DNA from 3 places in the Pseudarthrobacter sp. 1C304 genome. Region 1 is predicted to be linked to each of the others. Evidence: riboswitches for the same ligand, from Rfam matches in the RefSeq annotation. Region 1 holds a riboswitch; each other region holds the start of a gene.
What was found. Region 1 has a riboswitch for cyclic di-AMP ahead of ACTWQD_RS08730 (NlpC/P60 family protein). Riboswitches for the same ligand answer to the same signal wherever they lie in the genome.
Positions count from the first base shown of each region.

Region 1 (10,052 bases):
GCCGAGCCCGCGTTCATCGACGAGTTCGAGGAGTATCTGACGGGGTACGGGCACAAGCTCAACCCGTCGGGCGACGCGTTCACCTCTGCTGCGGAGATCGGTGCGGCGACCGCCATCGAGTTCCTGCCCGGGGGAGGGATGACCGCAGCGGCCGAACCCGTGCGGCGCGGGGGCGGCTCGGCGATGGTCCTCACACCGTCGCGCTGAGTCCCGCCATCCCTTCCCGTCCGGTGGGTCCCCGTGCCAGCATGGGGACCCACCGGACGATGAACAGCGAGGGACCCTATGCAATCCAATGAACTGCTGCTGGACGCCTTTAACAGGATCCATGAGACCGTGGCCTACGTCCTCGACGGTGCCGGCGACGACGATCTGGCACGCCGGCCCGGCGGGAGCGGAAATTCGATGGCGTGGCTGATCTGGCACCTCAGCCGGGTGGAGGACGCGCAGGTCGCGTCCGCCGCCGGCCTGGAACAGGTCTGGACCGCGCAGGGGTTTGCCGGCCGCTTCAATCTTCCGCTCTCCGGCCGCGACACCGGCTACGGCCACTCCAGCGGACAGGTGGACAGCGTGAAGGCCCCGGCGGATCTCCTGCGCGACTACTACGACGCCGTTCACCGGCAGACCGTGGACTACGTGCAGACCCTGGGCGGCGCGGACTTCGACCGGATTGTGGACACCCGCTGGGACCCGCCGGTCACGCTCGGGGTGCGGCTGGTGAGCACCATCGCCGATTGCCTGCAGCACGTGGGGCAGGCGGCGTATGCCAAAGGACTGGTCGCCGGACCTGGAAGCTAGGCAGTGCTGCCCGCGCCGTGGCCCGTCTCCAGTGCCGCGGCCACCAGCCGGTCAAAGCTGTCGGTCCCGCTCTCCGGCGGGACCACGGAGAACACTGGAACCCACATAGTGCGCCCATCCGTCTCCAGCGTTGCTGTTCCAATGACGACACCCTACTGTCGAGGCTGGACGCCGCCACTACTGGCCGGCTGCCCCGGCCTTGACACTGACTTTGGACCGCGCGGAAACTGAAAAGTCCAGGCTGCTCACCGAAGCTAGGGAACGGAAAGACAATGACCGATACAGGCTTGTTCGTGATTGTGGTGGGTTTTGACGGTTCCGAAAATTCACACCTTGCGCTGACGTGGGCTGTGGAGGAAGCCCGCCAGCGCAACGGCCAGATCCGCGTGGTCACGGCCTGGAGCAAGCCGCCGCTTTCCTGGTATCCGGCGTTGCTCGAAACAGCCGCCGGCGAAGTCGTGGCGGAAGATTCCCCCGAAAAGATCGCCGGCACGGTCCAGGCCGAAGCCCTCAAGACAGCGGAGGACGCGGGAGTGGCCGCCACAGGACAGGTGGTGCACAGCGATTCTCCCGCGTCTGCCCTGCTGGACGCGGCCAAGGACGCAGACCTCGTGGTGGTGGGGGCCCGGGGCCACGGCGGGTTCAACGGCCTGCACATGGGCTCCGTCTCCACCCAGGTCATCGGCCACGCACCGTGTCCCGTCCTTGTTGTCCGGCCCAAGGCCGCCTGAGGGACAAACCGCCGTCGCCCGTGATTGCCTGTGGCATCCGTAGCCACTGCGCACAACGATTTCCCGCGGGCCGGGGTACTTACCGGTGACCGTTGTAAGGGCGTGGCGGAGCGCCTACGATGTGGCCACGACCCCATGCTGGGGACCAATTCCGGGACCCGCCGTCAAAGTGGCTGTGACGCGTTTTGCGCTGCCCGGGTCCTGGATATGACAGGACGGAAAGGGCCATGACCAAATATCTGTTCGAAGCGAACTATGTGGGCGAGGGCATCAAGGGCCTCATGCGTGAAGGGGGAACGAAACGCCGCGATGCCCTGATCGAGGCCCTCAAGTCCGTGGGAGGAACGCTCGAATGTTTCTATTACGCGTTCGGGGAGAGAGACGTACTGGGGGTCTTTGACGTCCCGGCGCCGTCCGATGCCGCCGCGCTCTCGCTCCTGATCAACTCGTCAGGTTCGGTGAACGTACGCCTCAAGCCGCTCCTGACGCCGGAGGATCTTGACGCAGCGGCAAAGAAGACGCCGTCGTACCGGGCCCCGGGGCAGTAGGCCGTCGGCGCGGGTGCACTCTTCGGCGGGCGCGCTCTCCGCGCGGCCTGACCGCGAGTCAGGCCGCGGGCAGCCGTTGGCGACGGGCCCGTCTAAGTAATTTTGCCTGGCGCCGGAGTTCGCGGCGCTGGTTCGTGCTGTCCTGGGTCGGCCTTGCGGTTGTGTCTGCCAGCGGCCTTGCGGGCAGGACGGGGCCGGTGTGTCGAGTGCCGGGCAGCATTGATTCGGCGTACGGGGTGCCGGGGAGGGGTGGTGCGGTGGAGTGGTAGGTGTGGCCGGTGGGGGTGGTGATGTTGAGGGTGTGCCGCGGTCCCGGGCGGGGTTGGACCCGCCAGCCGGGGGTTTCTTTGGTGTGGTTGCAGGCTTCGCAGAGTCCGGCGCCGTTGGTGGCGGTGGTTTCGCCGCCGTCGTGCCAGGGGACGATGTGGTCCAGGTGCCTGATGGGCGCGTCGCAGTAGGGCGTGCGGCAGGTGGCGTCGCGGGCGGTGATGAAGCGGCGGAGTCCGGGCGGGAAGAGCCTTGCGCGGGAGTCGAGTGCGACCAGGTCTCCGGTGCCCGGGGTGGTGTAGAGCCGTCGGAGCCAGATGCGCAGGTCCTCGTGCGGGTCGGTGCCGGTTCCCGGTCCCGTGGCGGTTCCTCCACTTGTGAGCAGTTCCCGGGCCCATCCGGCGGGGACGATGCCGTAACCGGGGAGTCGGGCCGGTTCGGCGTCTGCCTGGAGGAGGGTGCGGTCGGTCATGACGAGCTGGATCTCGACGCCGGTGATCCCGCCGGGGGTGCCGGTGGTGCGTTCGACGAGGGCGTCGGCTTTGAGCTGCCCGCGGGTGCGGGGGTCTCCGGCGGCGCGGGCGGTGTCGGCGTGCCGGGTGAGTGCGGCGTACACGGCGACGCCGGCGGAGGCGGGGAGCAGGGCGGTGAGGTAGCACATGGTGTCCGGGGCCGGGCGGAGGGTCACGGTCCGTTCGGTCGCGGCGTGGGCGGCGCGCTGGGTGACGGTGCGCGGGTCCCGCCGGTAGGCCGCGGCCCGCGCGGCGGCGATGATCTGCCGGTCTCCGGCGCCGTCGAACGTTCCGGTGTCGGCGGCGAGCTCTTCATCGACGGCGGCCCGGTCCTCCGCGGACAGGGCCGCGGTTTCGCGCACGAGCAGGGTGGCGCGCCATTCGTTGACCTGCCCGGCCTCCAGCGCCGCCAGGGTCCGGGGCATTTCGGTGACGAGGGCTTTCGCGAGGCCCAGGAGCCGGCCGCCTTTGGCCGGGGATTCGCGCCGGGCCAGCGCAATCTGCGCTCCGACCCCGGCGCCCAGTTCCGCCGCGGGGACCCCGGCGGCGGCCTGTTTCCGGCGCTGGACCAGATCGAAAGCGACGGACAGCCGTGCCTGACGGGCAGACATCGCAGACTTCTCGTCCTCGATTTCCCGGATCTCAGCAATCAACGCGGCACTCTCACGGTCGAAACTGTCACTGGCGGAGCCCTCGTGCCCGGCCCGGCCCGGCTGGGCGTCTTCCGGCCCCATCCTGCCCGAATCCGGCACTTCGAGGCGGCCGACGGCCACCCGCGGCACGTCCACGACCGTCCAGCCCGCCGGCTGAACTGCCTCTGGATCCCGCCTGTTCTCCATAATCCAACGCTACTTTTGACCTACGACATTTAACGACGAGCCAATCCATCCAGACTGACAGGCTACAAGCTCCGCCCGGCAGCGAGCCGGCGGGGAAGCCGGCAGGTCCCAGACCGCGGGCGGACAGGCATCACGCCACCAACGCGGTCCGGCCGGGATCCGGCAGACTCCAGGCCGCGGGTGTGCAGGCCTCACGCCGCAGGCATCACGCTGCAGGCTCCGCCCGCCTGGGATTCGCCTGGGCTCCGGCAGGGCTCCCGTGGGCAGCCGGCAGGTTCCCGACCGCGGGAAGTCCGCCGGCATGCGACAGAATGAAGAAATGAGCGATGCCGGCGACTTCATAGACACTGCGCTCCAGCGCGAGTCGTCATGGGAGCGCGCCGAGGACGCCGAAGCGAGGCACGGCGGCAACCACCGGTATTACGGCGCCTCCGTCGGGGCGGTCCGCGGCACGGTCCGCGATGCCCTCCGCCGCCATCCCGCACTGACGCACGATGACATCACTGCGCTCAGTTCCGAGTTGTGGGAGGTGCCCGTCTTCGAGCGCCGGCTCGCCGCCGTCGTCCTCCTGCAGTCCAGAGTCCGCCTCCTGACCAACACGGACCTGACGCGGATCGAGGGCTTCGTGCGGAGCGCACGCACGGCCGCGCTGGTGGACCCGCTCTCCACCGACGTCGTGGGCCCCCTGGTGGAGCGGCTCGACGTCGTCCGGAGGGTGCGCGCCGACAGCGTCCTGGACCGGTGGGCGCGGGATCCCGACGATTGGCTGCGCCGGGCCGCCCTGCTGTCCCCGCTCCGCGCGCTCCGGGCAGGTGCCGGGGACTGGCCCCGGTTCGCGCGCCATGCGCGCCTGGTGCTGGCGTCGACGTCCGGCCGGGACGTGGAGGACGACGGCGGCGCTGCCGCCGCGGAGGCGGTCGCCCGTGTGGTCGACGACATGGCCCGGCGCCGGCCCGAGCTGCATCTCTGACCCTCGCGCCGCGCAGCCGGGCCCGGGCCGGCTCAGCTCTATGGCCGGCTCAGGTCCCGGGCCGGCGCTCCACCACCGCGTAGGCCTTCCCGTCGAAGAATTCCCAATCGGTGACCACCATAAAGCCGAGCGCATCCACCCGGTCGTTGAGCACGTGCGCGTCGAAACCGCCGTCGCGCGGCTCTGCGTCCCACGTGGAAACGTGGACTTCACCACTTTCCAGGACCAGGAGTTCAGTGTTGACGCTGAAGTCCTCCTGCGGCTCGCTCCGCAGCTGGCACAGGGCGACGCAATGCCGGTTGAACTCGGGATTGTTCATGATCGGGCCTCCGCCTCGGGGGAACGGTGATGGCATCATCCTATGCCGGATGCCCTTGCCGTCGATGGGCAATCACCTGCCGGCCCGGCACCCCGCCGTTACCTCGATGTGACACTCCGTGATCATTCCGTTACCGTGGTTAAGTGCCTGTTGTTACCGAGACGGGCTCTCCCCAGCCGATTGCCTAACTCTGCCGCGGCCAGGGGATAACTCGCAGCAACGTCCGGCAGAGACGGGGAAACCACATTTTGGCCCGCTGTTCCAGGGGTCTTGGGGTGAAGCCGCACGGCCCGCAATGTTCGGGCCCGAGTGCGGCCGGGTGCCTCCCATCCGAATCCGACAGCTCACCTCGCAGGCATTGGGAGAGGCTCTTTTCAATGACTTTTAGCAATACCCGTGCGTCCAAACGCGCCGAACTTCGCAGCAAACGCCGTACCGCCGGAACCATCGGCCGCCAGGCCGCAGTCCTCGTCGCCGCTTCCGGAATGGTGCTCAGCGGCGCCATGGCCGCCAACGCAGCCGACGCGCCGGCCGAGCGCGACGCCTCCCCGGCGTCGACCGTGGACGTCCAGGGCCAGGTAGCACCGGTCATGGCGGATTCCGCAGTCCAGATCACCTTCGAGCGCCCGGCCGTCGAGACGACGCCGGCCCCCGTGGTCGAGGCCCCGAAGCCCGTCGCCGCTCCGAAGGCCCCGGCTGCACCTGCCCCGGCAGCAGCACCGGCCCCCGCAGCCAAGGCCACCGTCAAGGTCCAGTCGGCGCCCGCCCCGGCAGCAGCAGCCCCGGCCGCCGCAGCCCCGGCAGCAGCAGGCGGAGTCAACGCCACCCTGCTGGCTGTCGCGTACGGCCAGATCGGCATCACCCAGGACTGCACCGCCGTGGTGGAGAAGGCCCTGAACTCCGCCGGCATCCCGGTCGGTGACATTGGACCGATGGCCTTCATGAAGTACGGCACGGTTGTCTCCACCCCGCAGCCCGGCGACATGATTGTCCAGTCCGGCCACGTTGCCATCTACGCCGGCAACGGCCAGGCCATCAGCGGCGGCATGAACGGCGTCAACGCCACCATGACCCACCCGCTGTCCTGGCTGACCGCCACCGGCCCCGTGACGTTCGTCCGCGCCGGCTAGCAGCACCGCCATCCGCACGCAGAAGACCGGTGGATCGGTTGCCTTGGGGGCAACGGATCACCGGTCTTTTGCGTGTGCTGTGTCCGCCTCCACCGCGTACCGCAGCAGCGCCACGCCGTTGCCGAAGGTCCGGGTCTCCAGCAGCCGGAGCGGCGTGGAGGCATCCGCCTCCGCAAACAGGGGCGTGCCGCGTCCAACCAGTACCGGATGAACGTAAACCCAGTATTCGTCGATCAGGCCGAGCCGCCGGAAGGTTGCCGCGAGGTTCGCACCGCCAACGGCCATGTCCCCACCGGGCTGTGCCTTGAGCAGCGCGATGTCCTCGGCGACGACGTCGCGCACCACCTCGGTGTTCCATCCCGCCGCCGGCAGTGTCGAGGAGTACACAATTTTGGGCATGTCCCGCCAGATTGCGGCGAATTCAGCTTCCGTGGGCGTACTGGCCGGGTCCTGGTCCGCCGTCGGCCAGTAATCAGCCATCAGTTCGTAGGTCACGCGGCCGTCCAGGAACATTCCCATCTTCCGGAGCTCATGGTTGAAGTGGCTGTGCAGCTCGTCATCGACCCGGTGCCAGCTCAGGTCGTGGCCCGGTCCCTCGATGAACCCGTCAAGGGAAACCTGCATCATGACAATGGCCTTGCGCATCGGAGCTCCTTTGCTGTTCTTCCGGCAGGGGCTTTCAGAATACGGCGGGGACCGACAAGCCTTCCCCCTTGCACTCGGGCGGTACCCGGGGCAGAATGCGATAGATTTGAAGCCGCGCCGCGGTTTTGTACTTTTCAAGGAACAGAATGCCTGCGATCTTGTCTGCGGCAGCCGTTATCGCGCGCCCGACGAAGCGCCGGGAATGAGGTCGGATGAAGTCCTGGGGGCCCGGCCGGCACTACAGCAGCAGCCGGCATGCACGTGACGCCACCAGCGGTGGTCTATGGGGGGTGGCCCGGCGCCTTGGCGGGATCCGCCCGCAGGTCCTGCTGGTGCTGGTTACCGTTCTTGCACTGATTTCTGCCGCGACGGTGTACGCCACCATCCAAGTTAGGGGTTCTGCCGACGCCGGCGCTTCAGCCACCGCGTCCGCCTCACCGGGAGTGGGCGGGGAGGCCAGCCCGCTGTCCGCCACCGGTCCCACATCCACCGACGCCGCGCCAGCGGCGGAAGTATCCCCGTCAGCGGCCGCTTCGCCTACCCCCGCCAAGCCCACCATTGGGCCGGCACTCGATGCCGAAATCAACGCCGTCATCCAGGCCAACAGCGCGTACAAGGTAGGCGTGGCCCTCGTCGACATGAGCGACGGAGTGGTGCACGAATACGGCACCAAGACCAAGTTTGTCGCCGCCAGCACCGGCAAGATCCTCGCGGCGGAGGCCTATTACCACCTGGTGGAAACGGGGAAGGCATCCCTGGGAGCCAAGATGGGGGCGTCCACCGCAGGCCAGCAGATCCGGCAGATGGTCCAACAAAGCAACAACGATTCGTGGGCGCTGATCCTGGCTGCCGTCGGCCACAAGGGCCTCATTAACTACGCCGCGTCCATGGGCATACCCTACGACCGGACCGTGAACGGCCTGACTCCGGCCGAAATGGCGACCACCCTGTCCGGGCTGTACAGCGGCCGGCTGCTCAACGCCGAGAACACCGCCCAACTGCTGTCCTACATGCAGAACACCAACTACGAGACCCTGATTCCGGCCGCCGCGCCTCCGGGGGTGGACGTTTTCCACAAATACGGGTTGCTCAACGGCAACCTCCATGACGCGAGCATTCTGGTGCAGGGGGACCGGGCGTTTGTCTTTGTGGTCTACACGCAAGGCCGGGACATGTCTGACATGGCGGCACGGGCCGATGTCATCCACCAGCTCACCGGCACCGTCACCGCGGGACTCTTTTAGCTCTTTTTGACGAGCGGGTCCGTTCCCCAAAGCGGACCCGCCTCGTAGTCTGAAGGAGGGAGGTGATTGCCATGAAGGCAGCACAGGGAGACCGCATCATCATCCGTGGCACCACGGTGGAATCATCGGACCGGCACGGGGAAATCCTTGAGGTCAAGGGTGCGGACGGAGCGCCGCCCTATCACGTCAGGTTCGACGACGGCCACGAGACCATTTTGTTCCCCGGCGGCGATTTCGTCGTCGAGCGCGGTACGGGTGAGCACGGCACGACGGCCTGACCCGGGGCTAAAAGCTCGAGGAACTGCCGGAGCCTGAGAAGCTTCCGCCGCTGGCACCGTAGCCTGTAGTGCTGCCGCCGCCCCCGCGGGCGCTGCTGACACTGCTGACGCCGGTATTGAACCCGGAGTTGAACGTCGGCACGGAGAAGAAGTAGTACGCGGGGTAGACGGTGCCGAGGATGCTGGGCTCATACGTCCGCCCGTGCCGGTCCTTGCTGCCGGCCTGCGCGTCCTCCATGTCCCGGCGCATAAGCCTGGCTTCCTTCTCGTTTTTGGCGAACCCCTCGATGACCGTGTCGGCGTGGTTCTTGAGCAGCTCTGATAGGTGGGTGCGCGCGTCCCGCAGCCGGTCAAGGGCGGTCTCCGGAGTGATGGACCCGTCTGACAGTTCCGCGGTCCACCGTTCCAGGTCCCGGTGACTTTGGTCCCGGAAGGCGCGCAGGGCCGCCGCCGTCGCGGAGCCGTCCTCGGCATGCTTCCGGGCCAGCATCTGTTCGATGGCGGCCAGGTCCGCGCGGTACGGGGCCAGCTGGCGGTCCCAGGCGGGAGCCCAGGCGGAGCCGCGGTTGAGCAGGGCGTTGGTGTCGGCGATGACGTCGTCCAGGGCGTCCAGCTCGGCGGCGGCGTCGGCGTAGCTGCGGACCAGCTTCAGGTTCGCCCGCCTGCTGAGGCCTTTCGGCGACAGGGCGTGGACCTGGTTGGCGAGCGCGGTGGCCGCGTTGTACTTCGCCATGAACGTCCGGTGCTTCTCCAACACGGTGCTTCCGTAGCGGGAGGCCTCCGGAATGGTGCCCGCATTCAGCTCGGTGACCTGCAGATCCATGCTCACGTTGGCGTAGCTGGCGTCTCCACGGGCCAGCTCCTTCCGGCTGTCCACCCTGGTCCGCCAGCGCACAATCAGCCAGGTGGCCGCGCCGCCCACGGCGAGGACCACGGACGTCCAGGCCGTGACGAGGAAGGCCGTGGACCGGTACCAGGGCTGGTTGATCAGTTCCGCCCCACGCTGGATGCCGGCGATGGTGCCGTCCGTCCACTGGGCATCGCGCAGGAGCTCCTTGGAGGCGTTCTGGATATCCTCGCGCTGTTCGGGCGAGACCTTGCGGTCCTCGCCCATATACGTCCCCACATGCCGGCCCACGGGATCCAGGGCAAAGATGAAGAGCCCGTCCGCCCATTTCTGCCCGTCCGCGCTGATCCACTCGGGGCGTTCGGCGCGGGCAAACCGCAGGACCTCTTCGTTGAGGTTGTCCGAGGCGGAGCCGTTGTAGGTGTAGACGGCCACCGTGGTGGGCTCGTAGAACTCGATCGCCTGCACGGCGGGCACCAGCGTGTTCTGGTCCAGCACCCCGGCCCGGTCCTCTACGACAATCGCGGCCGGCGGAACGGCCAGTGCCGCCTGCCCGGTGCCCGCAAGCCCGATCACCACCAGCAGGACGACACCCAGGACTTTCCGAACGATTCCCATTTCTTGAGGGTAGTGCGTGCCGCAGGCGGCGTCGATGCGCCGGGGCCGGACCGCCGTCAGGGGGCGGCCCGCGGCGGTGAAACAGCAGGTCAGGGCGGATTGGGGCCTAAAGACACCGTGACGGCGGGTCCTCCCTGCCGCATACTGGCGGCATGAGTCCAGAGGCGAGAGAACCCGAGCCGAACCAGCCGGCGCCGGCAGCAACCCCGGAGCCCGCCCGCCACCGGCCGGACCGCACCCTCTACGCCATCCTTGCAGCCATCGCGGTCCTGGTGGTCGTTGCCCTGATCGTTGTGTTCACCCGCG
Region 1 covers NZ_JBQQCH010000003.1:250,825-260,876, reverse strand. Annotated here, with positions in the region: gene ggt (gamma-glutamyltransferase) at 1-207, shown strand, start outside; gene ACTWQD_RS08760 (mycothiol transferase) at 286-798, shown strand; gene ACTWQD_RS08755 (universal stress protein) at 1,071-1,529, shown strand; gene ACTWQD_RS08750 (GYD domain-containing protein) at 1,757-2,077, shown strand; gene ACTWQD_RS08745 (DUF222 domain-containing protein) at 2,136-3,695, opposite strand; gene ACTWQD_RS08740 (DNA alkylation repair protein) at 4,015-4,665, shown strand; gene ACTWQD_RS08735 (hypothetical protein) at 4,715-4,984, opposite strand; cyclic di-AMP (ydaO/yuaA leader) riboswitch at 5,187-5,356, shown strand; gene ACTWQD_RS08730 (NlpC/P60 family protein) at 5,362-6,114, shown strand; gene ACTWQD_RS08725 (dihydrofolate reductase family protein) at 6,172-6,759, opposite strand; gene ACTWQD_RS08720 (serine hydrolase) at 6,972-8,003, shown strand; gene ACTWQD_RS08715 (DUF1918 domain-containing protein) at 8,075-8,281, shown strand; gene ACTWQD_RS08710 (DUF5129 domain-containing protein) at 8,289-9,746, opposite strand; gene ACTWQD_RS08705 (hypothetical protein) at 9,899-10,052, shown strand, end outside.

Region 2 (10,052 bases), on a different contig from region 1:
AGACCGCAGGGGCAATGCGTTCGCGGACGAAACGGTCGAGCCGGACTTCCGTGAGACGGCGGTCGTCATGCATGTGTTCCTCTTAGCGCTGGCGTGGATGGCGCTGGAATGTGTCCAGTCGATGGATAAAACTTACTTCGCCACCCTCCCCAATCCAAGGGGCAGGGATCCGGGCGCTACCCGCCAGCGTGCGCGGGCAGGGCCACGCGGCTGGCGCCCGCGTACACGTTCAGCGAGGCGCCGCGGCTGAATCCGGCCAGCGTCATGCCGCTGGCCTCGGCCAGCTCGACGGCCAGGCTCGACGGCGCGCTGACCGCGGCCAGGACGGGAATGCCGGCCAGGGCAGCCTTCTGCACGAGCTCGAACGACGCCCGCCCGGACACCTGGAGCACGGTCCCACGCAGGGGCAGCATGCCCTCCCGGAGGGCCCAGCCCACCACCTTGTCCACGGCGTTGTGGCGTCCCACGTCCTCACGCAGGCAGAGCAGTTCGGCGGTGCCGCCGTCGGAAATCCGGAACAGTCCGGCGGCGTGCACTCCCCCGGTGACGTCAAACACGGCCTGGGCCTCCCGCAGCTGGTCCGGGAGTGCGGCGAGGGTGGCGATGGGAACCGTCAGCGGGTCGGCCGCGGGACTGAAATGCGAGGACTTGTGCACTGCCTCAATGGAGTCCGTGCCGCAGATGCCGCAGGAGCTGGAGGTGTAGACATTCCGTCCGGTGTCAGGCCGGACGACGTCGGGCCGCAACTGTGCCTCCACCACGTTGAAGGTCTGGACGCCGTCTTCGTCTTCCCCGGCACAGAACCGCAGCGAGACAAGCTGCTCGGGGCTCCAGATGACGCCCTCGGACACGAGGAACCCCGCCACAAGGTCAAAGTCGTGTCCCGGCGTCCGCATGGTCACCGAGAACGACATGCTGCCAATCCGAATTTCCAGCGGTTCCTCGACGGCGAGCACGTCCTCCCGGTGGCGGACTGGAAACTCGAGCGCCTGGGGCGACCCGTCCAAAACATACTTGTGCACCTTGCGGCGCTGTGTGACACGGCCCATCAGGTACTCCTCACCAACATCTTTCCATCATGACAAGCGCCGGGCCGGGTGGCCAGCGCGTTCGGGGCCGGGCACTACCCCAGCAGGGCGCTCCAGTCCACGGGTCCGCCGGTGCCGGCGGATTTCCGGGCTGCACGCTTGGGGGCCGGCTTGTCCTTCGGTGCCGCCAGGTCCGGAAGCGGCCGGCCCCACGGCAGCGCAAAGGCCGGGACCGGCTCGCCCAGCTGCACGCCGTGCGGCGGGACCACCAGCACCCCGTCGGCGGAGGCCAGCCCGCGCATCATCCCCGGGCCCGCGTGCTGCGCCGGGGAGGCCATGCCGTAGACCAGCCGGAACGGCATCAGCCGGGTCCTGCCGGGATCGGGCTCGATCATGGCGCCGCACGGAACCTCGGTGACGGGCGGCAGGCTCCCGTGTCCCAGCGCGGCCAGGAGCGGGGCGCCGATGGTCGAGAGGGCCATCATGGCCGCCAGCGGATTGCCCGGCAGTCCGATAATGAACCGGCCGTCGGGCAGTTCGGCCAGGACTGCGGGGTGGCCGGGCCGCATGGCGATGCCATCGATGAGCAGCCGGCCGCCCAGCTCGGCAACCGAACGCCGCAGGTGGTCGGTCCCGGAGCGGCCCGTGCCGCCGGTGGTGATGACGACGTCGGCCGGCAGCGGCTCGGCGGCCGCGCCGGGAAGCGGACCCGGGGCGTCCTGCGCCGGGTCGGTGTCTTCGAGCGCGGTGAGCCACTCGTCGTAGCTGTCGCCAATTTTTGTTTCGCCCGCACTGATGCCGCCGAGCATTTCCACCACGTCGGCGAGCTGGGGGCCGAAGGTATCGCGTACCTGTCCGGGCTGCGGGACACCCGCCGTCACCACCTCGGAGCCGGTGTACACCAGCCGGACCAGCGGCTTGCCGAGGACCGGGAGGGTGTCGTAGCCGGCGAGGGCGGCGAGGGCCAGGTGCGCGGGGTTGAGCACGGTCCCGCCGGTGATCAGCACGTCGCCGGCGGCAGCTTCCTCCGCGGCTTTCCGGATGTGTTCGCCGTTGCGCGGCTCGCCGGGTTTGGCGGCGCCGGCGAGCCGCAGCACCGGGAGCCCGTCCTCGTCGGGGGCGATCGTGCCGCTCTCACTGCGCAGCACGGCTTTCGCTCCGGGCGGGATCAGCCCGCCCGTGGCGATGGGGCTGGCCTGGTGGGGTGCCAGCCGCTGGCCGGGTTCCGCGAGGATCCACGGGCCGCTGCCGTTCACGGCCCAGCCGTCCATGGCGGACGATGCGTAGTGCGGCATGTCCGCGAGTGCTTCGACGTCGGCGCTGAGCTTCCGGCCCAGGGCGCCGCGCAGGGCGACGGGTGCGGCCGGGATGGGTGCCGCGCAGTCGAAGGCGAGCTGCCTGGCTTCCTGCCAGGTGTGGGCGAGGTGCCGGTGCGCCGTGGGTTCCTGGTCCGGAGCGCCCGGGCCTGCGCCCGCTGGCTCAACGGCAGCGGGGTGCGGGGCCGGGCCCTGGAATTTGTCCGCAAGGGCAGGGTTTGCCTCCGCCGGGCCTTCGGCGGCAGGCTCGTGCCCCGCGGCAGCTGCACTGCCGTGAGGGGGAACAGGTGTCATGCGTCGGGGACTTCGCTGGCCGCGTAGTCCTTCGCCAGTTTGCGGGCCACGTCCATCGCGGCCTGCATGGAGGCAGTATCCGTGGCCTTGCCCGAGCCGGTGGCAAGGCCCGCTGCGAAGCCGGCGATGAAAGTGGTCAGGGGCGCGGCGGGGCGCACGATTGAATGCGCTGCCACTCCCGCCAGGGCCAGGACCCCGTTGACATCAACCTCGATGCCTTCCAGCTCCAGGGCCTGCAGCAGGGCGCGGCACCAGTCTTCCAGCGTTTCATCCTGGCTTTTCACTGTTTGCCTCCAAGGTCGATTTCAGCTCGGACGCACCGGACGCTGAGCCCTGTCCGTGGATGTCTCCACTGTGGACGCCGGGCGGTCCGGTAACCCCGAGTGCGGCGGCATCGTCCCAGGTGTCCACATCATCCGTGGACCCGCCGGGGACACCGACTTCCCGCACGTCCAGCCTAGCAAGAAGGGCGAATACCGAGGCGTCGACGAGAGCACCGCGCCGGTCGGCGTCCAAAACCTGCTGTTGTAGCACGGCCGTGCCATATAGGCCCAGCAGCGGCTGCCGGCGGCCGTCGGCCGACACTGCCATCAGCCCGTCGCCCGGCGGACCCTCGGCGGCGGTTTCCAGCAGCGCCCGGACGGCGGTTTCCGCGCGGGGCATGTCGCAGGCGAGAACCAACGTGTACGGGGCAGGGGCGCGGTGCCGGTCCTGGGCACGGCGGGCCAAAGCGGAAAGGCCAGCGGCAATCGCTGCGGCCGGGCCGGTGAAGGGCGGGTCCTCCCGGCAGGCCAGCACACCCTCGGGCAGCGTTCCCGGGTCGGGGCCCACGACGGCGACGGCCGAAGCCCCGCCGGCTGCCTGCAGGGCCCGCTCCAGGAGGGTGGCGCCGTCGTGCATCAGCGCGGGCTTGGGCACGCCCCCCAGCCGGGAGGAGCGGCCTCCGGAGAGGATGACGGCATCAAATTCCACCGGCCCAGCCTAACCCGTGCTGGCTTGAACAGCCGGGCGGATCGATCTGCCGGGCAGCAGGTTCCGGCGGAGGGGCGTTTCAGGCGGCAGATTCGGGCAGCAGGAACGGGTCCCACGCCGGCGTCGGTTTCTCCAGTTCCTTGATCTGCCAAGTGGTGCCTTTGGGTGGCGCGGGACTGAAACCAAGCTTCCATCCCATTTCACCGGGCGTGTGGTCACCTTTGGCGTTGTTGCACCGCAGGCAGGCGGCAACAAGGTTTTCCCAGGAATCCGCCCCTCCCCTGGACTTGGGCTGGACGTGGTCGATGGTGTGGGCCGCTTTGCCGCAATACGCGCAGCGGTGCCCGTCCCGGCGGAGCACACCACGGCGGCTGACCGTAGTGACGGTATTGTACCGGGGCCTGATGTAGCGGTTGAGGAGGATCACCGAGGGCCGGCCCAGGACGTCCTGCGGTCCGACGACGGGGTCGTCGCCTTCCGCCACGACACTGGCCTTTCCGGTCAGCACGAGCACCAGCGCCCGGCGGAAGGTCACTACCGCCAGCGGCTCATATCCAGCATTCAGAACGAGAGTGCGCATCCGCATACCTCTTCACGGCCGCACCCGCCAGGGGCACGAGGGCCGGCTGCCCTCTGCATGGTCGGGCTATGGATCGACAAAACAAGAGTAAACATGGAGATGCGGTTTCGCCGAATATTTTTTTCCGGCTGCGGTCACTGTCTGCTGAAGTTCATGCCCCGGCAACGCAAAGGACCCCTGCCAAAAGGCAGGGGTCCTTGGGTGTTGCTGGGGGTTCTTTAGCCGCCGACGCGGATGAAGACCGGGCCGGAGCCGACGTTCACGCTCTGCAGGGAGGTGGTTCCGCCGTTCCAGCCGCCGTGCACGGCCATGCCGTTGCCAACGTAGACAGCGATGTGGGCCAGGCCGGAGCCGCCGTTCTGGTAGTAGGCGAGGTCGCCTGCGCGTGCCTCGCTGGCGCTGACGGTGCGGCCCAGGGACAGGTAACCTGCCGGCCAGCCGTGGTAGTTGATGCCGGCCGCGGCCAGGGCGTTGGTGGCGAGTCGGGTGCAGTCCTGGCCAACGCCGATCTGTGCGTAGGCAGCGGCGGCGATCGTAGCGCCCATGCCGCTGGCGACGGCGGCCGGAGCCTTGGTGCCCGCTGCGGCGGCGGTGGCGGTGGCGGCGACCTTGGTGCTGGCGGTCTTGGCGGTGTTAGTCGTGTTGGCCGCGGGAGCCTCCTGGACCTTCACTACCGGCTTCGGGGCCTCGACGACGGGAGCCGCGGTGGTGGTGACAGCCGGCTTCTCGTAGGAGATGGCAATGGTGGAAGCAGCCGAGATGGTCGCGGGGGCGGCCGACTGGACCTCGAGCGTGGACGCCGAGGTGGATTCGCGCTGGACGTTGGCCTCAGCAGCGTTGGCTGCGACACCGCTGGTCAGGACGAGGCCTGAGGCTGCAGCGATAACGGCGGCCTGGCGGCCCATGCCACCGGCGTTGTCGCCGACAGCCTTGGCAATGACAGCAAGCGAGTTGGTCTTGGTGACCTCGGCGCGGTGCCGTGCGTTTGCACGAGTAGTCATTAAGTTCTCTCTTTCGTGATCCTGGGTCCGCGCTTTTCAGGCGCGGGCTGAGGACGCTCCGGCATCTTGGGGGTACGCCGGATCGCCCCTGAAATGGGTTACTTAGCGAAGGGTGTACTGCGAAGACGCGCCAAAAGCGGGAACTGCGTGCAGGTGCATGGCCTGCGGGCCGGACTCAACAGAGATAGAGGCGGCGGTGTGAGATCCGGTCCGGGCGCCGGCAAGGGCGTTCCGGGTTTCGGACATCAGCGGGCTCGAAAGAGCCGCGCAAGCGCGGTGGCGCGCAGCATTGTGGCGTGAAGACACGAAAGTAGCCTCTCCCAATGCCTGCGAGGTGAGCTGTCGGATTCGGATGGGAGTCACCCGGCCGCGCTGCTTCCTGGGAAGCTTTGCGACTTAACCCCTAGGTCTTCTTGCGAAGACCAAAATTGGTTCCCCCGCCCCTGCCAGACGATGTAATGCGAACGGACCTTGAGCGGTGGCAGAGCTAGGCAATCCACTCAAGAGCGCCAACTTCGGAAAAGTTGGCGTGGGTCAAACGTACAACAGTTGGGGCTCAATGTCACATTCAGATCACGGCGTGTCACAGAAGTGCGAGAGCGTCCGATCAGCTTTGTTAGAGCCAGCCGGTCGGGTCAACGACTTCGCCGTTGACCATGACTTCGAAGTGGAGGTGGCAGCCGGTGGAGGCGCCGGTGGTGCCGCTCATCGCCACAACCTCGCCGCGGGAGACCTGCTGGCCCACCTTGACGGCGTCGGAAGACAAGTGGTTGTAGGTGGTCTCGAGGCCGTTGCCGTGGTCAATCACTACACGGTTGCCGCCGCCGTAGGGGTGCCATCCGGTAAAGGTCACGGTGCCGCTGGCAGCCGCAACTACGGGGGTACCGCACTGGGCGGAGTAGTCCTGGCCGCGGTGGAACTCGCCGGAACCGCCGGTGATGGGGCTGACCCGGTAGCCGAAGGGCGATGCAGTCTTCAGCTGGGCCAGGGGCGCACCCAGGCTGCCGGCGGAGGCCGCCCGGGAGATCGAATCCACGGACTGCGCGCTCAGGAGCTGCTTGAGCTTTCCGTCCGGATCACCCTGGGTGGTTACGGCTGTGCGGTTGAAGTCAATTTTTGCCTCGCCGGCCGTGACGTCGGGCTGGACTGCGGCCGAAACGGACCCGGCAGATCCGGCGTCCGTGGCCATCACGGGTCCCGTGGCGGGGACGGTCACGGTGAGGACCAGTCCCGTGGCGGCGAGGGCGATGCCGGCCTTCTGCCCGACGCCGCTCGCGGCGGCGAAGTCAGTTACCTGGCGGAACGGGCTGCGGCGGCCCCTGCGCTCATCACGGTGCGCGTCACGTGGACGGTCCGCCATAATGGCGACGACCGGGCGCGGCTCCGGAGCGGGACCGGTCGCACGACGGCGGCCCCTGACGGTCTGGGTGGTCAATAACGGTTCCTCTCTGGAGAGCCTGCGAGGTTAGCTGTCGGATTCGGGTCAGAGAGATCAAAGACCCGGTCCGCCGTGGCAAGCGCCAAGGCACAGAGGGATCCATGAGAATTCCTCATATGGTGTGAGCTTGCCGCTGACGGACTTCACCCCAAGGCTGCAAAAACAGCCGGAAGTGGTTCCCCCGCCCCTGCCAGAAAGTGACGCTGCTACTGATCCGCTGGCAGAGCTCGGCTTCGGATCAGATAACGCTTTGGTATCGGTACTAGTGTTCAACTATAGGCGATTAAGCCGTCCAGAGATAAATCCGTTACCGGACCTGTGGAGAACTCATAGGTCGTCCGACGAGCTTCAGGGGGGCAGCCGGTGAGGCGCCGTTAACCGACGGTGACGAAGACGTGGGCCGCGACCTCGGGCGGGAGTTCGAGGGCGCCTTCGATGTCCGGCACCCGGACGGAGATGTATTCCCCCACGCGCTCCAGCGAAACCGAGGCGCCCGGGCGGATGCCGCCCTCGTCGAGCTGGACCAGCAGTTCCGGCTCCACCTGGATGGGCTCGGCGAGCCGGCTGACGGTGATCCGGGAGCCGGGGCCGTAACCGGCCATGGCGTCGAGCAGGCTCACGACGCCGTCGGCAAAGGGCTGGGCGGGCTGGCCGGTCAGTTCCGCGAGGCCGGGGATCGGGTTGCCATAGGGCGAGACGGTGGGGTGGTCCAGCAGTTCGAAGATCCGCCGCTCCACCCGTTCACTCATGACGTGTTCCCAGCGGCAGGCTTCCTCATGCACGTATGCCCAGTCCAGCCCGATCACGTCGGCGAGGAGCCGCTCCGCGAGCCGGTGCTTGCGCATGACTTCAATGGCGCGTTTCCGTCCGGTTTCCGTCAGTTCAAGGTGCCGGTCACCGGAAACAACCACCAGGCCGTCGCGCTCCATGCGTCCGATGGTCTGGGAAACTGTGGGGCCGGAGTGGCGCAGCCGTTCGGCGATGCGGGCGCGGAGGGCAACGATGTTCTCTTCTTCAAGTTCCAGGATGGTCCGCAGATACATCTCGGTTGTATCGATCAGATCCGTCATTCAGCTCAGCTCCTCGAGCGCCGTCCTTGCGTGTTCCCACCGTACCGCGTGCTGCGCGCGCCCTGGCGGGGGCCGCCGTACGTTCGCAGGCCAGCTTAGCCTATTTTGAATTACTCCGGATAATCTCAGTGACCGGACTGTGACGGGTCTTTTTGCCCGCCCCGCCGGACAGTCAGGCAGAATGAAATGCGGGTCCGCGGCAGCCACCCTGTCGGGCCGCTTTCCGAGCCGCACTTTGTACCAGATAAAAAAATTGGAGCCACTGTGAGCGACACCAGCATCACGATTCCCGCAAACCTCCTGCCCAAGGATGGCCGGTTCGGCGCCGGGCCGTCCAAGGTCCGCCCGGAACAGCTGGCAGCCCTCGCCGCGGCGTCGGGGCTGCTGGGAACGTCCCACCGCCAGGCGCCCGTCAAGAACCTCGTGGGCTCGGTCCGGAACGGTCTCAGCCAGTTCTTCCGCGCCCCGGAAGATTATGAGGTCATCCTGGGCGTCGGCGGGTCGACGGCGTTCTGGGACATCGCAAGTTTCGGCCTCGTCGAGAACAAGGCGCAGCACCTGTCCTTTGGCGAGTTTGGCTCGAAGTTCGCCGCCGCCACCAACAAGGCTCCGTTCCTGGCGGATTCCTCCATCATCACGTCCGAGCCCGGCACCCGCCCTGTTGCCCGGGCCGAGGCCGGGGTCGACGTTTACGCCTGGCCGCAGAACGAGACGTCGACGGGCGTGGCAGCACCGGTCCAGCGTGTGGCCGGCGCCGATTCCGGCTCGCTGGTCCTGGTCGACGCCACCTCAGCCGCCGGCGGCCTGGACGTTGACGTCGCTGAAGCGGACGTCTACTACTTCGCGCCGCAGAAGAACTTTGCCTCCGACGGCGGCCTGTGGCTTGGCCTGTTCTCCCCCGCGGCCCTGGAGCGTGCGGCCCGGATCAAGGCCGGCGGACGCTGGATCCCGGACTTCCTGGACCTGCAGACTGCAATCGACAACTCGCGGCTCAACCAGACGTACAACACCCCGGCCCTGGCCACCCTGGTCACCCTTGACGCGCAGGTGCAGTGGCTCAACGCAAACGGCGGCCTGGACTTCGCCTCGGCCCGGACCGCCGATTCGGCCGGCCGGATCTACCGGTGGGCCGAGGCCTCGGAGTACGCCACCCCGTTCGTGGCGAAGACCGAGGACCGTTCCAACGTCATCGCCACCATCGATTTCGACGATTCCATCGACGCCGCGGCGATCGCCAAGGTGCTCCGCGCCAACGGCATCGTTGACACCGAGCCGTACCGCAAGCTGGGGCGCAACCAGCTCCGTATCGCCACGTTCGTGGCGATCGAGCCGGACGATGTCTCCGCCCTGCTGGAATGCATCGACTTCGTTGTGGGCGAACTCCAGAAATAGCGGAAGCGCCAGCGCGCGGCCTTGCCGCACGGGCGTCTGACGGCGCCGTCCGGGTCAGTCCCGGGCGGCGCCGTCCGCATTGGAAGCGTCCGCACCGGCGGACACCACGCGGAAGTGCCGCAGGCCGCGGGCCCGCCGGTCGAACCGGATCCGCAGCTGCCGGGCCCGGACGATCCACACCAGGCCGATCAGGGCAGCGATCAGGCCGGAAGCCGCGGCGACGCTCATGGCCCATCGGGGACCGGCCACGTTCGCCACCCAGCCCACCAGCGGCGCCCCGATCGGGGTCCCGCCCATAAAGATCGCCATGTACAGCGCCATCACCCGGCCGCGCATCACAGGGTCGGTGGTGGTCTGGACGTAGCCGTTGGCGCTGGTCATCATCGTGATGGCGAAGAGCCCCACGGGGATCAGTGCCACGCCGAACCAGAAGTAGCTGGGGGCCAGCGCGGCGAGGCCGGAGGCCACCCCAAAGGCTCCGGCCGCGCCGAAGATGATCCGCAGCCTGGGCTTTTTACGCCCGGCTGACAGCAGGGCGCCGGCAACGGAACCAATGGCCATAATGGAATTCATCAGCCCGAAGGCGCCGGCGTCGAGGCCGAACTCGGTGCCCACCATGGCCGCGATGAACAGCACGAAGTTCAGGCCCAGGGTACCCACCACGAAAACCGCCACCAGCACAACCACGATGTCCGGCCGGAACCGGACGTAGCGCAGGCCCTCCCGGATCCTGCCCTTGCCGGGGGCGGCTTTGGGCAGCTGGCGCAGCGAGGCGGCGGGAATCCGCCACAGGCTCAGCAGCAGCGCCACGAAGGTCAGCGTGTTGATCAGGAAGACCCAGCCCGGGCCGACGGCTACGGTCAGGACGCCCGCCACGGCGGGGCCGATCATCCGGGCCACGTTGAAGGAGGCACTGTTGAGGGCTACCGCGTTGGGCAGGTAGTCGTCGCGGACCAGCTCC
Region 2 covers NZ_JBQQCH010000006.1:161,557-171,608, forward strand. Annotated here, with positions in the region: gene ACTWQD_RS13085 (alpha-mannosidase) at 1-73, opposite strand, end outside; gene fdhD (formate dehydrogenase accessory sulfurtransferase FdhD) at 177-1,049, opposite strand; gene ACTWQD_RS13095 (molybdopterin molybdotransferase MoeA) at 1,124-2,638, opposite strand; gene ACTWQD_RS13100 (DUF6457 domain-containing protein) at 2,635-2,922, opposite strand; gene mobA (molybdenum cofactor guanylyltransferase) at 2,906-3,610, opposite strand; gene ACTWQD_RS13110 (HNH endonuclease) at 3,690-4,190, opposite strand; gene ACTWQD_RS13115 (NlpC/P60 family protein) at 4,409-5,191, opposite strand; cyclic di-AMP (ydaO/yuaA leader) riboswitch at 5,502-5,671, opposite strand; gene ACTWQD_RS13120 (M23 family metallopeptidase) at 5,808-6,626, opposite strand; cyclic di-AMP (ydaO/yuaA leader) riboswitch at 6,631-6,844, opposite strand; gene ACTWQD_RS13125 (metal-dependent transcriptional regulator) at 7,004-7,699, opposite strand; gene serC (phosphoserine transaminase) at 7,964-9,091, shown strand; gene ACTWQD_RS13135 (MFS transporter) at 9,146-10,052, opposite strand, start outside.
Region 2: linked by a shared signal. The riboswitch ahead of ACTWQD_RS13120 (M23 family metallopeptidase) and the one ahead of ACTWQD_RS08730 (NlpC/P60 family protein) in region 1 are both predicted to bind cyclic di-AMP.

Region 3 (10,052 bases), on a different contig from region 1:
CGCGGACCGGCAGAACACACTGGCTTCCCTGGTGTGGACCATGGTGATCGTGTCCGCCGGCGGTCTGCTGGTGATCGGCCTGGCCGGAACGGCCCTGATCCGCCGGACCATGAAGCCGCTGGATCAGCTTTCTGAGGTGGCAACCCAGGTCTCGCGCCTGCCGCTGGACGCCGGGGAGGTGGCGCTCGCTGTCCGGGTGCCGGAGTCGGCTGCGCATCCGGGCACGGAGGTGGGCAGCGTGGGCCATGCCCTGAACCTGATGCTGGACAACGTCTCCAATGCCCTGCAGGCGCGGCAGGAGAGCGAAATGAAGGTCCGCCAGTTCGTGGCGGACGCCTCGCATGAGCTGCGCACGCCCCTGACGGCCATCCGCGGCTACACCGAGCTGATGCGGATGACCGAGCGTTTCACCCCCGACGGCCAGAAGTCTCTGGCCCGTGTGCAGAGCCAGTCTGAACGGATGACCACCCTGGTGGAGGACCTGCTCCTGCTCGCCCGGCTGGATGAGGGGCAGCCGCTCAAACTCAGCGATGTGGACCTCACCCAGCTGGCGGTTGAGACGGTCAGTGACGAGAAGGTGATGGCGCCGGACCGCGTCTGGCACCTTGAGCTCCCCGAAGAGCCGGTGGTGGTCCGCGGCGACGCGACGCAGCTTCACCAGGTGCTGGCCAACCTGCTCTCCAATGCGCGCAAGCACACCGGCCCGGGAACCACGGTGGTGACGGGCGTGCAGCGCGCTCCGGACGGCAGCGCCGTGGTCAGGGTGACGGACAATGGCCCCGGGATCGCCCCCGAGTTTGTGGGACGGGTGTTTGCGCGCTTCACCCGGGCGGACGCTTCCCGGAAGAATCCCGTGGCGGTCACGACGCCGGCACCGAGCCGGCAGCCTGTGGCGCACGTGCCGCAGCGCCCGCCGCGGCTGCCCGCAGCCGGCTCGGCCCCGGGACTGCCGGCCGCCCCGGCCCCGGCAGCGCCGGCGCCAGCCCCTGTTGCGTCGGCCCCTGTTGCGTCGGCAGAAGGAACCAGCGGGCTGGGGCTGTCCATCGTGCAGTCAATCGTCGAGGCCCACGGCGGCACGGTCACTGTGACGTCCGTTCCCGGCCGGACCGAGTTCACGGTGCGGTTACCCGCGGCCAAGACGGAATCCTGAGCCGCGCCGGCGTCGCAAGGCGCAACGCCGCAGCCGTGATCCCCGTTACCAAAATGTGACTTGAGCGGCGGGGTCCTGTACCGTTTTTAGGGTGTGGCCATCGCTAGGGCCGCATATCCGGATGTACGCCAAACTCTGCCGCCTCCCGGATTCCGCTGGATAAGGCAGAGGCGGGGGACCCAGAGTTCCCGGGCATTTCTGCATCTTGCACCCTTGGGGTGAAGCCGACACGTGAGATTCCGTGCGGCCGGATGACCTCATCCGAACCCGACAGCTAACTCCGCAGGCGTTGAGAGGCGATCATGACTGACTTCAAGGCACATTCGCGCCCTGACGGCGCTGCACGCAAGACCCACACTGAGCGTTCACGGCACCGCGCCGAACCGGCCGCACCCGTATCAACCCGGACGCGTTCAAAATCGAGGTGGGTCAAGAACTTCGGGGCCACGGGCCGCCGGGCCGCCGTGGTGGCCGCCGCCTGCGCAGTGCTGGTGGGGGTCGGCGCGGCCGGGCAGGCCTCCGAGACGGCCGCCCGCAACGCTACCGCCAGCAGTTCCACCGCCGCGACGGCGGATCCTCTGACGCAGCTCGACTTTGAGCGGGTCCGGGTCGATAACCAGGTCAATCTCCCCGCCGCGGCCCCGGCCGCCGAGGTGACGCCCGCCGAAGCTCCTGCCGCGCCGGCAGCCCCCGCCCCGGCGGCCCCTGCTCCGGCCGCACCCGCTCCTGCAGCGGCCCCGGCACCGGCTCCTGAGCCGGTTGCCGTCAACGACCCCGCCGGCGCGCAGGCCTACGCGGCCAGCCAGCTGGGCGCTTACGGCTGGGCTCCCAGCCAGATGCAGTGCCTGATGAAGCTCTGGACCAAGGAGTCGGACTGGGAGACGACGGCGACGAATCCCACCAGCGGCGCCTACGGCGTGGTGCAGTCCCTGCCCGCTGAGAAGATGGCCAGCGCAGGCGCTGACTACCGGACCAACTACCGGACCCAGATCAACTGGGGCCTGGAGTACGTCAAGGACCGCTACGGTTCGCCGTGCGGCGCACTGAACTTCCACTACGCCAACAACTGGTACTAGACACCGTTGCGGCTGCGCAGGGCCCCGGATCCACTGGATCCGGGGCCCTGCGCGTTTCTGCGGTTTCCCTGGGCTTGCGTCTCCCTTGGGCCGCCTAGCCGTTGGGGCGGTTGGGGATGTACTGCACGCCCCATTTGTTGCCGTCGGGATCGGCGAAGTAGACGAAGTGGCCCCAGTCCTGGACGTCGATGTCGCTGACGTCCACGCCGTTGTCCTTCAGCTGCTGATGCGCGGCCTGAATGTCGCTGACCACGAGCTGCAGCCCTGGAGCGGTGCCGGGCGGGGCGTTGTTCAGGCCCTCACCGATCGCGATGGAACAGCCGGACCCCGGCGGGGTCAGCTGGACGAAGCGGATGCCGTCCGCGGGCCGCTCGTCATAGTCGGCGTTGAAGCCCACCTTGTTGACGTAGAAATCCTTCGCGCGGTCGACGTCGGACACCGGGACAAAGATGAGTTCGAGTTTCCAGTCCATGGGGCACAGGCTAGCCCCGTGGCGAGGGTTACGGTAGGGCTGTTCGCCGTCCCGGCGGCCCGCCGCGGGCGGGCTCCGGGACCATGTGGGTGCTTAGCCGGCCACGCCGTAGAGGCGGTCGCCGGCGTCGCCCAGGCCCGGAACGATGTAGGACTTTTCGTTCAGCTTCTCGTCGATAGAGGCCAGGACAATCGTCACGTTGGCGTCGGCCAGCTCTTCCTCCAGCTTGGCCAGGCCCTCGGGGGCGGCCAGGAGGCAGATGCAGGTGACGTCGGAGGCTCCGCGCTTGAAGAGGAACTTGATGGCCTCGCGCAGGGTGCCGCCGGTGGCCAGCATGGGGTCCAGGACGAAGATCTGCCGGTCCGTAAGGTCCTCGGGGAGGCGCTCGGCGTAGGTGATGATGTCCAGGGTCTCTTCGTCGCGGGCCATGCCCAGGAATCCGACCTCGGCAGTGGGGACCAGCTTGGTCATGCCTTCCAGCATGCCGAGCCCCGCGCGCAGGATGGGGACCACCAGCGGGGTGGGCTTGGTGAACGCGGTGCCCACAGTGGTGCTCACCGGAGTTTCGATGGTGACGGGTTCGGTGCGGACTTCGCGGGTGGCCTCGTACGCCAGGAGCGTGACAAGTTCCTCGGTGAGCTGGCGGAAGACCGGGGACGGGGTGTTCTTGTCCCGCAGAACGGTGAGCTTATGGGCGACCAGCGGGTGGTCCACAACGAAAGTGCGCATGGGTCAAAACTATCACCCGGCGGGCGGCGGCCCACCCGTGGAACCCCGGGCGCCGACGTCGCGCGCGGTGGTACCGGTGTCCCGGGTGGTAGTGCCGCCGGCGGTACGATCGCCCGCCGCGGCGCTGCCGGCGCTCCCGCCGTCGGCGGGGGCTTCGGCCCCGGCATCCCCGTGGCCGACGCGGCCGTCACGCAGGTGTGCCGGGTGGTCGAACGTGGGTGCGGGGCCCGCATGTTCCCGGTGCCGGATCACATGGAACAGCCGGTGGGCCAGGATCACGATGCCCAGCCATGCAAGGCCGAGCAGCCAGGCGGCGATCACGTCGGTCATCCAGTGGTGTCCGAGGAATACCCGGCTCAGACCCATGGCCAGGACGAAGACGAGCCCCCCGGCGATAACGGCGATGCGGGCCGAGGTCTTTTTGAGCTGCAGGCAGGTCAGGTAGACCAGCACGCCGATCACCACAGTGGAATTGAGGGCGTGGCCGCTGGGGAACGACGGGGAGGTCTCGTACGGCGGGACGGCGTTGATGAAGTCCGGTCGGGTGCGGCCTACGAGGTTCTTGCTGAAGGTCGTGGCGAGGATGGACACGGTGGCTGCGCCGCCGACCAGGATGATGGGCCGCCACGTGCGGTTCACCCAAGTGAGCCAGGCAGTGAGGAGGCTCGCCAGGATGGGCATCCCGATGCTTCCGCCGACATTCGTGAACCCGGTCACGGCGGCGTTGAGCTCCGGCGTGCGCAGGTCCTCGGCGAGGGCCAGGGCAGGTTTGTCCAGGTTCGCCAGGCCGGCTTCGTCAACCACGCTGTCATAGACTTCAGCGCCGAGGAGCGCCAAGATGACCACGATGGTCCCGCCCACGAGCATGGTGATCCACAAGGCCGCATAAGGGACCACCCATTTGCCCCAGCGATCGGTAAAGGCACTCACTGCTGTCTCCCGACTGATATCTGCTTGCCAGCTGTCTGCTTCCCAGCTTGCTTAGTATTCGAAACTATCATTGACCAATGACTTCCCCCGAGCCCCGGCATGCCGAATGGATGGCCCTTGCCCTGGCGGAGGCGCGGGCTGCGCTGGCCACGGCGGACGTTCCGATCGGCGCCGTCGTGATTGGCCCTGACGGCGCCGTGCTCGGGCGCGGCCGCAATGAACGCGAGGCGCTGGGGGATCCGACGGCGCACGCGGAGATGGTGGCCATCCGCCAGGCCGCGGCCCGGCTGCAGGAGCTCAGCGCCCAGGGCGGCAGGGCCGCTGACGGGTGGCGGCTGGAGGACTGCACCCTGGTGGTGACGCTGGAACCGTGCGCCATGTGCGCCGGGGCCGTGGTGCTGGCCCGGATCCCACGGGTGGTGTTCGGGGCCTGGGACGAGAAAGCCGGGGCCGCCGGCTCCGTCTTTGACATCCTCCGCGAGCGCCGGCTGAACCACTGGGTGGAAGTGTACGGCGGCATCCGCGAGCAGGAGTGCGCAACGCTCCTGCGGGACTTCTTTGCCGGGCACCGCGGCACCTGAGCCGCGTTATCTGCCCCGGCCCGCTGCGGCCGCTGCAAGGCCGTCGATCCGCTTCTGCCGGGTGGCCGGTGAGTCGAGGCTGAAGGCCCGGAAGTCGCCGAGGTCCTCGCGGATCCATTCCTCGACGTCGGCGATCCTCTGTTCCACAGCGGCGGTGGCGCCGTGGAACACCCAGGGCACGATCCGTTCCGTGCCGGGATGGTACTGCCACAGCCCGATGATCCGGCCCCGGTCCACGATGGGATGGTCCGGCAGGTCGGCCTGCAGGGCGAGTGAACCCAGGGCGTTTGTGTGCAGGTCCTCCTCGTCCAGCAGGTCGGCTGCGTTGCGCCGCAGCAGGGTGAGGGAATCCGTTCCCGCGAGCAGCTGGATCTGCTCGTCCGCCGGTTCCTCGAAGGCCGCCAGCTGTTCGACGTCGTCGGGCAGCATCCACAGCGTCTCCCCCGCCGCGGTGGGAACCTCCACTGCGGCGGCCGAGGCCAGCGCCGCTTTGGTCTGGGCCACCGTGAACGCGGTGAACCACTGCGACTGCTGGAAAGTGGCGCCTCCGGTCCAGCCCAGGTAGCGGCGGACCAGCTCTGCGCGGGCCTCGTCGTCGTCGAGCGGGCTGGGCGGCAGGTTCCACAGTTCGTAGGCGTAGCGCTGCTGGTCGAGGCGTCCGGTGGCCGGGACCCTGCGGATCCGGCCCTGGGACTGCAGGACGCCGAGGGCCGTGGGCAGGGTGGTGGTGGCGCCCTTCTTTTTGCCCTCCTCGCCAAGGTTGCGCACGGATTCGCCCAGTTCATCCTTAAGCTGCCGCGGGTCCAGCGGGACGGCGGCCTCGGCAAGGGTGTGCAGCACCTGCTCCTCGAGCAGGGTAATTTCGCTGCGGTCCACGCCGAGCCTGCCCACCACCTTGACGGCGGACTCGGCGGCGTCCCGTCCGAGCTGCAGCGCCCAAGCGAAGTCGTCCCGGCCCAGCACGTAGGTGCAGCCGCGCGCCGTCGGAAGTTCCAGGATGCGGCGGGCCAGGACGTCGGCGTCCACCTGTGGGCGGCGGATGCCGGCGCGGGCGAACAGCGTGAGGTAGGGGTTGGCGCCGCCCACGGAGCGCGCCCAGCCGGCCCGGGCGAAGACCTGCTCCGCGGTGCAGCCGGCCAGCGAGCCGTCCAGGCCCTGCCGGTGCCAGGCCCAGGCGCGGAGCCGCTCCCGGGTGAGGGTCCGGGCTGGCGGCGCGTTCACTGCCAGCGACTGCGTGGGAGAGGGCTGGGGCGTCATGGGGTCATTGTCCACCAGCGGGCGCGGGAGGGGAATCGACGCGGCACGATTTTCCTCCGGCGTGGCCGGCCGGCGCCCTGCCGGGTGGTCCGGGTCCAGGGCTGCCAGAACGGCCCGGGCGGTGGCGTCCCAGCCAGGCAGCCGGCCCCGGGCCTCAAGCGCCGCGGCCCGCCAGCCGGCCCGGACGCCGGGGTCCGACAGCCAGCGCCGCAGCACCTGCGCGAGGGGCGCCGGGTCCGCGTCCAGGACGACGGCGGCGCCCGGCAGGTTGGCCGCAGTGCCGTCCTCCGGCGCCGGGGTGCCCGCGGCGAGCGCCTCGACGGCGCCGGTGCCGGCCCGGACCACCACGGGCACACCCCGTGCGATGGACTCGGTCACCACCAGCCCGAAGGTCTCGGCCCGCGAGACGAGCAGGCTGAGACCGGCGGCATCCCATTCGGCCGCGAGCGCGGCGCCGCGCAGCTCCCCCGGGATCCGGATGCGGTGCTGCAGCCCCAGCCGCCGCACAGTACCGCGCAGGTACGCGGCGTAGGCGAGGTCCGCGGTGTCGGAGCCGATCAGGGATGCGGTCCATGGCAGGTCCGCCAGCGCCTGCAGGGCGGCGAGGAGCAGGGCCTGGTCCTTGTTCGGCAGCAGGGCGGCGACGGCCACCAGATGCGGCGGCTCCGATCCGGCGGACAGCGGGGCGGGGTCCGTCCCCGGCAGGGCAACCAGCGTCCCGTCCAGCCCGTGCCGTGCCTGGGTCCGGGCTGCGGCCGAGGTGCTGGTGCAGATCACCCCGGCAGCTGCCTCCAGCGCCCGGCGTTCGAGCACGGCTTCACCATGCCCGGTGTCGTCGAGCGGCATGTGCAGCAGGACCCACGCGGGCAGGCCGGCCGACCGGGCCGCTTCCAGCGCATCCGGCGCCCCGCAGGCGAGGAGCCCGTCGACGACCGTGACGGCACGGCCGGCGGCACCATTATTGCCGGGGGCCGCACCGCCGTCGTCGCACAACACGGCGGCCAGCCGCTGCCGGTCCTCCGCGCTGCCCACCGGCCAGCCGCCGTCGAGCAAGCAGGTCTGCACCTCCACGCCCAGGGCTGCTAGCTCCCGGGCCAGGGCGGCGTTGTAGACGTTGCCGCCGGAGTTGTGGTGCACGTTACCGGGCACCACCAAGCGGATGCGCATTGAGGGCCTAGCTGGCCTCGAAGTCGAGCGAGTAGCTGGCCCAGGCGTCGGGGGTTTCGCGGAGGGTGACCTCCAGCCCGGCGAGTACCCGGCCGTCGGCGCCGGGGCGGATCTTCGCGGCCACAGCGTCGGCCACGTACTGGGCCAGCGCTTCGGTGGTGCTGAGCTTCCCGGCGAAGTCCGGGTGTTCGTCCAGGTTCTTGTAGTTCAGGCCCTCGAGGATGCCGTCCAGCACGTCGCCGGCCTCGCCGATGTCCAGGACGATCGAGTCCTCATTGAGGGTCCGGCGGCGGAAGGTCACTTCCGTGACGAAGGTGGCGCCGTGCATGCCCTGGGCCGGGCCGAAGGCGGGGCGCGGCAGGCTGTGGGCGATCATGAAGTTGCGGCGGACGGTCAGGCTGAACACGGATTTACCTCGTGGCTTTCTGTGGTGGCGGGGTATTCGATGACATGGCAGAGCGCGTCGAGTGTGCCGTCGGAGAGCTGCTGGACGACGCCGGGAAGGTCTTTGAGGGGGGAGGCGCCGGTGAGGAACACGTCGAAGCCGGGGTCGCGCAGGAGGGAGACGGCGAGCTGGAGCCGGTCGGCGTTGGTGCGGCGGTGCCGGCGCGCGCGGGCCACGACGCCCACCTGGCTGGCGCGGATGGAGAGCCTGCGGGCGTGGAAGTCCTCCCCCAGCGGCACGGTCACGTTGCGGTCGGCGTACCAGGACATTTCGATGACGTCGCCGTCGTCGCCTGCGAGCTGCAGGGCGCGTGCGAGGCCTTCCTGCGAGGCGGAGCAGTGGATCACGATGTCGCAGTCCGGCAGGGCGTCGTCGGGGTGGCTGAATCCGACGCCAAGAGTCTCGGCGAACGCCCGCTTGGCGGGGTCGATGTCCACCAGCTGCAGGCGGGACAGCGGGAACGTGCTGAGAAGCTTGGCCACCATGCCGCCGACGAGGCCGGCGCCGATCACGGCGACCCGGTCGCCGAGGCGGGGCCCGGCCTCCCAGATCCCGTTGATGGCGGTCTCCACCGTGCCGGTGAGCACGGCGCGGCGGGCGGGGACGTCCTCGGGGACCTCGGTGAGTGATTCCACCGGGACGATGTAGCGGTCCTGGTGCGGGTAGAGGCAGAAGACGGTCTTGCCGAGCCAGTCGGCCGGGCCGTCCTCGACGACGCCGACGGAGAGGTAGCCGAACTTCACCGGGGACGGGAAGGAGCCCTCCTGGTTCGGGGCTGCCATCTCCCGGGCCACGCACTCCGGCACCCGGGCGTTGTGGACCACTAGCTCGGTGCCCTTGCTGATGCCCGAGAACAAGGTGCGGACCAGCGCCTCGCCGGGGCCCGGAGCGGGCAGGTCCTCGCGCCGGAGCTCCCCCTTTTCCGGGCCGACGGTCCAGTACGCGGTGGCGGTGGTGTGCTGTGGTGGTTGTGTGGCTGAGTTAGTCATCTTGCTGACGAATCTAGTCCCCTGCGCAGTGACGGGGAAGTCACGCCGGGGCGGGCGCGCCGCCTCACGGCTTCGTTGCGGGGCCGTCCGCGCTGGCTGGCGCTGCCGCCGCGGCGGTTCCCGGAAAGCGCCGTTTTGGGGTTGAGCCCCTTGCTCCGGTACCCTATTCAGGTTGGTGACGTGTCCGAGCGGCCGAAGGTGCAACACTCGAAATGTTGTTTGGTGTAAAAGCCAACGTGGGTTCAAATCCCACCGTCACCGCCACATAGCAAGGCCCCTGGTTCCCTTTGTTTACACGGGAAGCAGGGGCTTTTGCTTTGCCAGGGACGCCGTGGCTGGACATGGATTTGCACGCCTGTCCTTTGGACTTCCCGCCCGGCGCCTACGGCTGCGCTTCACCTAGCCGGGGCCGGGTCCCGTGCGCGCGGCGTACACGCCACGCTTCAGGAAATATCCCAGCCCCCACCGAGCTGATCCCGCCACAATTCACGGTCGATGATCTCCAGCATCTGCTGGCGCGTGAAATTGTCGTGATCGCCGAGGCTCTGGACCATATTGCGCAGGATTCTGCCCACACCCTGAGCCGACAGGTTTTGAAGCTGCTGCGTCTGCCCCGAGCCGGGGGCTGCCGGGCCTGCCGTCCCGCGCGGGTTCGGGGAGTCCGCGGCGATGCGCAGTTCTGCAGCGCGCGCAGGCAGGTCCGTCCCGCCGAATGAGGCCCGCCGGCCAGACCGGTAAGCCGCGTCGAGGACCGGTTCCAGTTCGTCGAGTACGGTGCAGTTCCCGGGGAGCACCACGTGGGCCAAGAACTCCGATTCAAGGGTGGCAGCGCCTGCCTCGACCGCGCCGAGCTTGGCATCTATTGCCACGGCCAGTGCGTGCCAAAATCTGCGGGTGGCGCGTTCGTGGATTTTTGCCTCCGCTGCGCGGAGCGGACCCGCTGCGGTGTCCCCCGGGGTTAAGGGTGTTCCGGCCGCCAGCGGCGAGGTGAGGACGAGACGGAATTGCCTCCCGTCGCCCCTGAACGCGATAGCGCTACGGTCTCCTCGTTGACTGAAACGAACATCCGTCGCCCCGTAACCCACGAGCGCTCGTTCGATTTGCTCCCGTGACGACCCGGCGCTGATGGAGCCGCCCCGGTCATATGAACTTGTCATCCTCCCACTATGCGCCTTCCGGCCGCTCCTACCTACACATTGACGGCGCTCCGCCCATCGGGCGTGACGATCGGAACGCACCGCGCGGCGGCGGCAGGT
Region 3 covers NZ_JBQQCH010000001.1:783,680-793,731, reverse strand. Annotated here, with positions in the region: gene ACTWQD_RS03765 (ATP-binding protein) at 1-1,150, shown strand, start outside; cyclic di-AMP (ydaO/yuaA leader) riboswitch at 1,294-1,454, shown strand; gene ACTWQD_RS03760 (hypothetical protein) at 1,453-2,226, shown strand; gene ACTWQD_RS03755 (VOC family protein) at 2,321-2,698, opposite strand; gene upp (uracil phosphoribosyltransferase) at 2,792-3,427, opposite strand; gene ACTWQD_RS03745 (phosphatase PAP2 family protein) at 3,440-4,357, opposite strand; gene ACTWQD_RS03740 (nucleoside deaminase) at 4,435-4,938, shown strand; gene ACTWQD_RS03735 (DNA glycosylase AlkZ-like family protein) at 4,945-7,362, opposite strand; gene ACTWQD_RS03730 (6-pyruvoyl trahydropterin synthase family protein) at 7,370-7,768, opposite strand; gene ACTWQD_RS03725 (dehydrogenase) at 7,756-8,796, opposite strand; tRNA gene ACTWQD_RS03720 (tRNA-Ser) at 8,971-9,060, shown strand; gene ACTWQD_RS03715 (hypothetical protein) at 9,240-9,665, opposite strand.
Region 3: linked by a shared signal. The riboswitch ahead of ACTWQD_RS03760 (hypothetical protein) and the one ahead of ACTWQD_RS08730 (NlpC/P60 family protein) in region 1 are both predicted to bind cyclic di-AMP.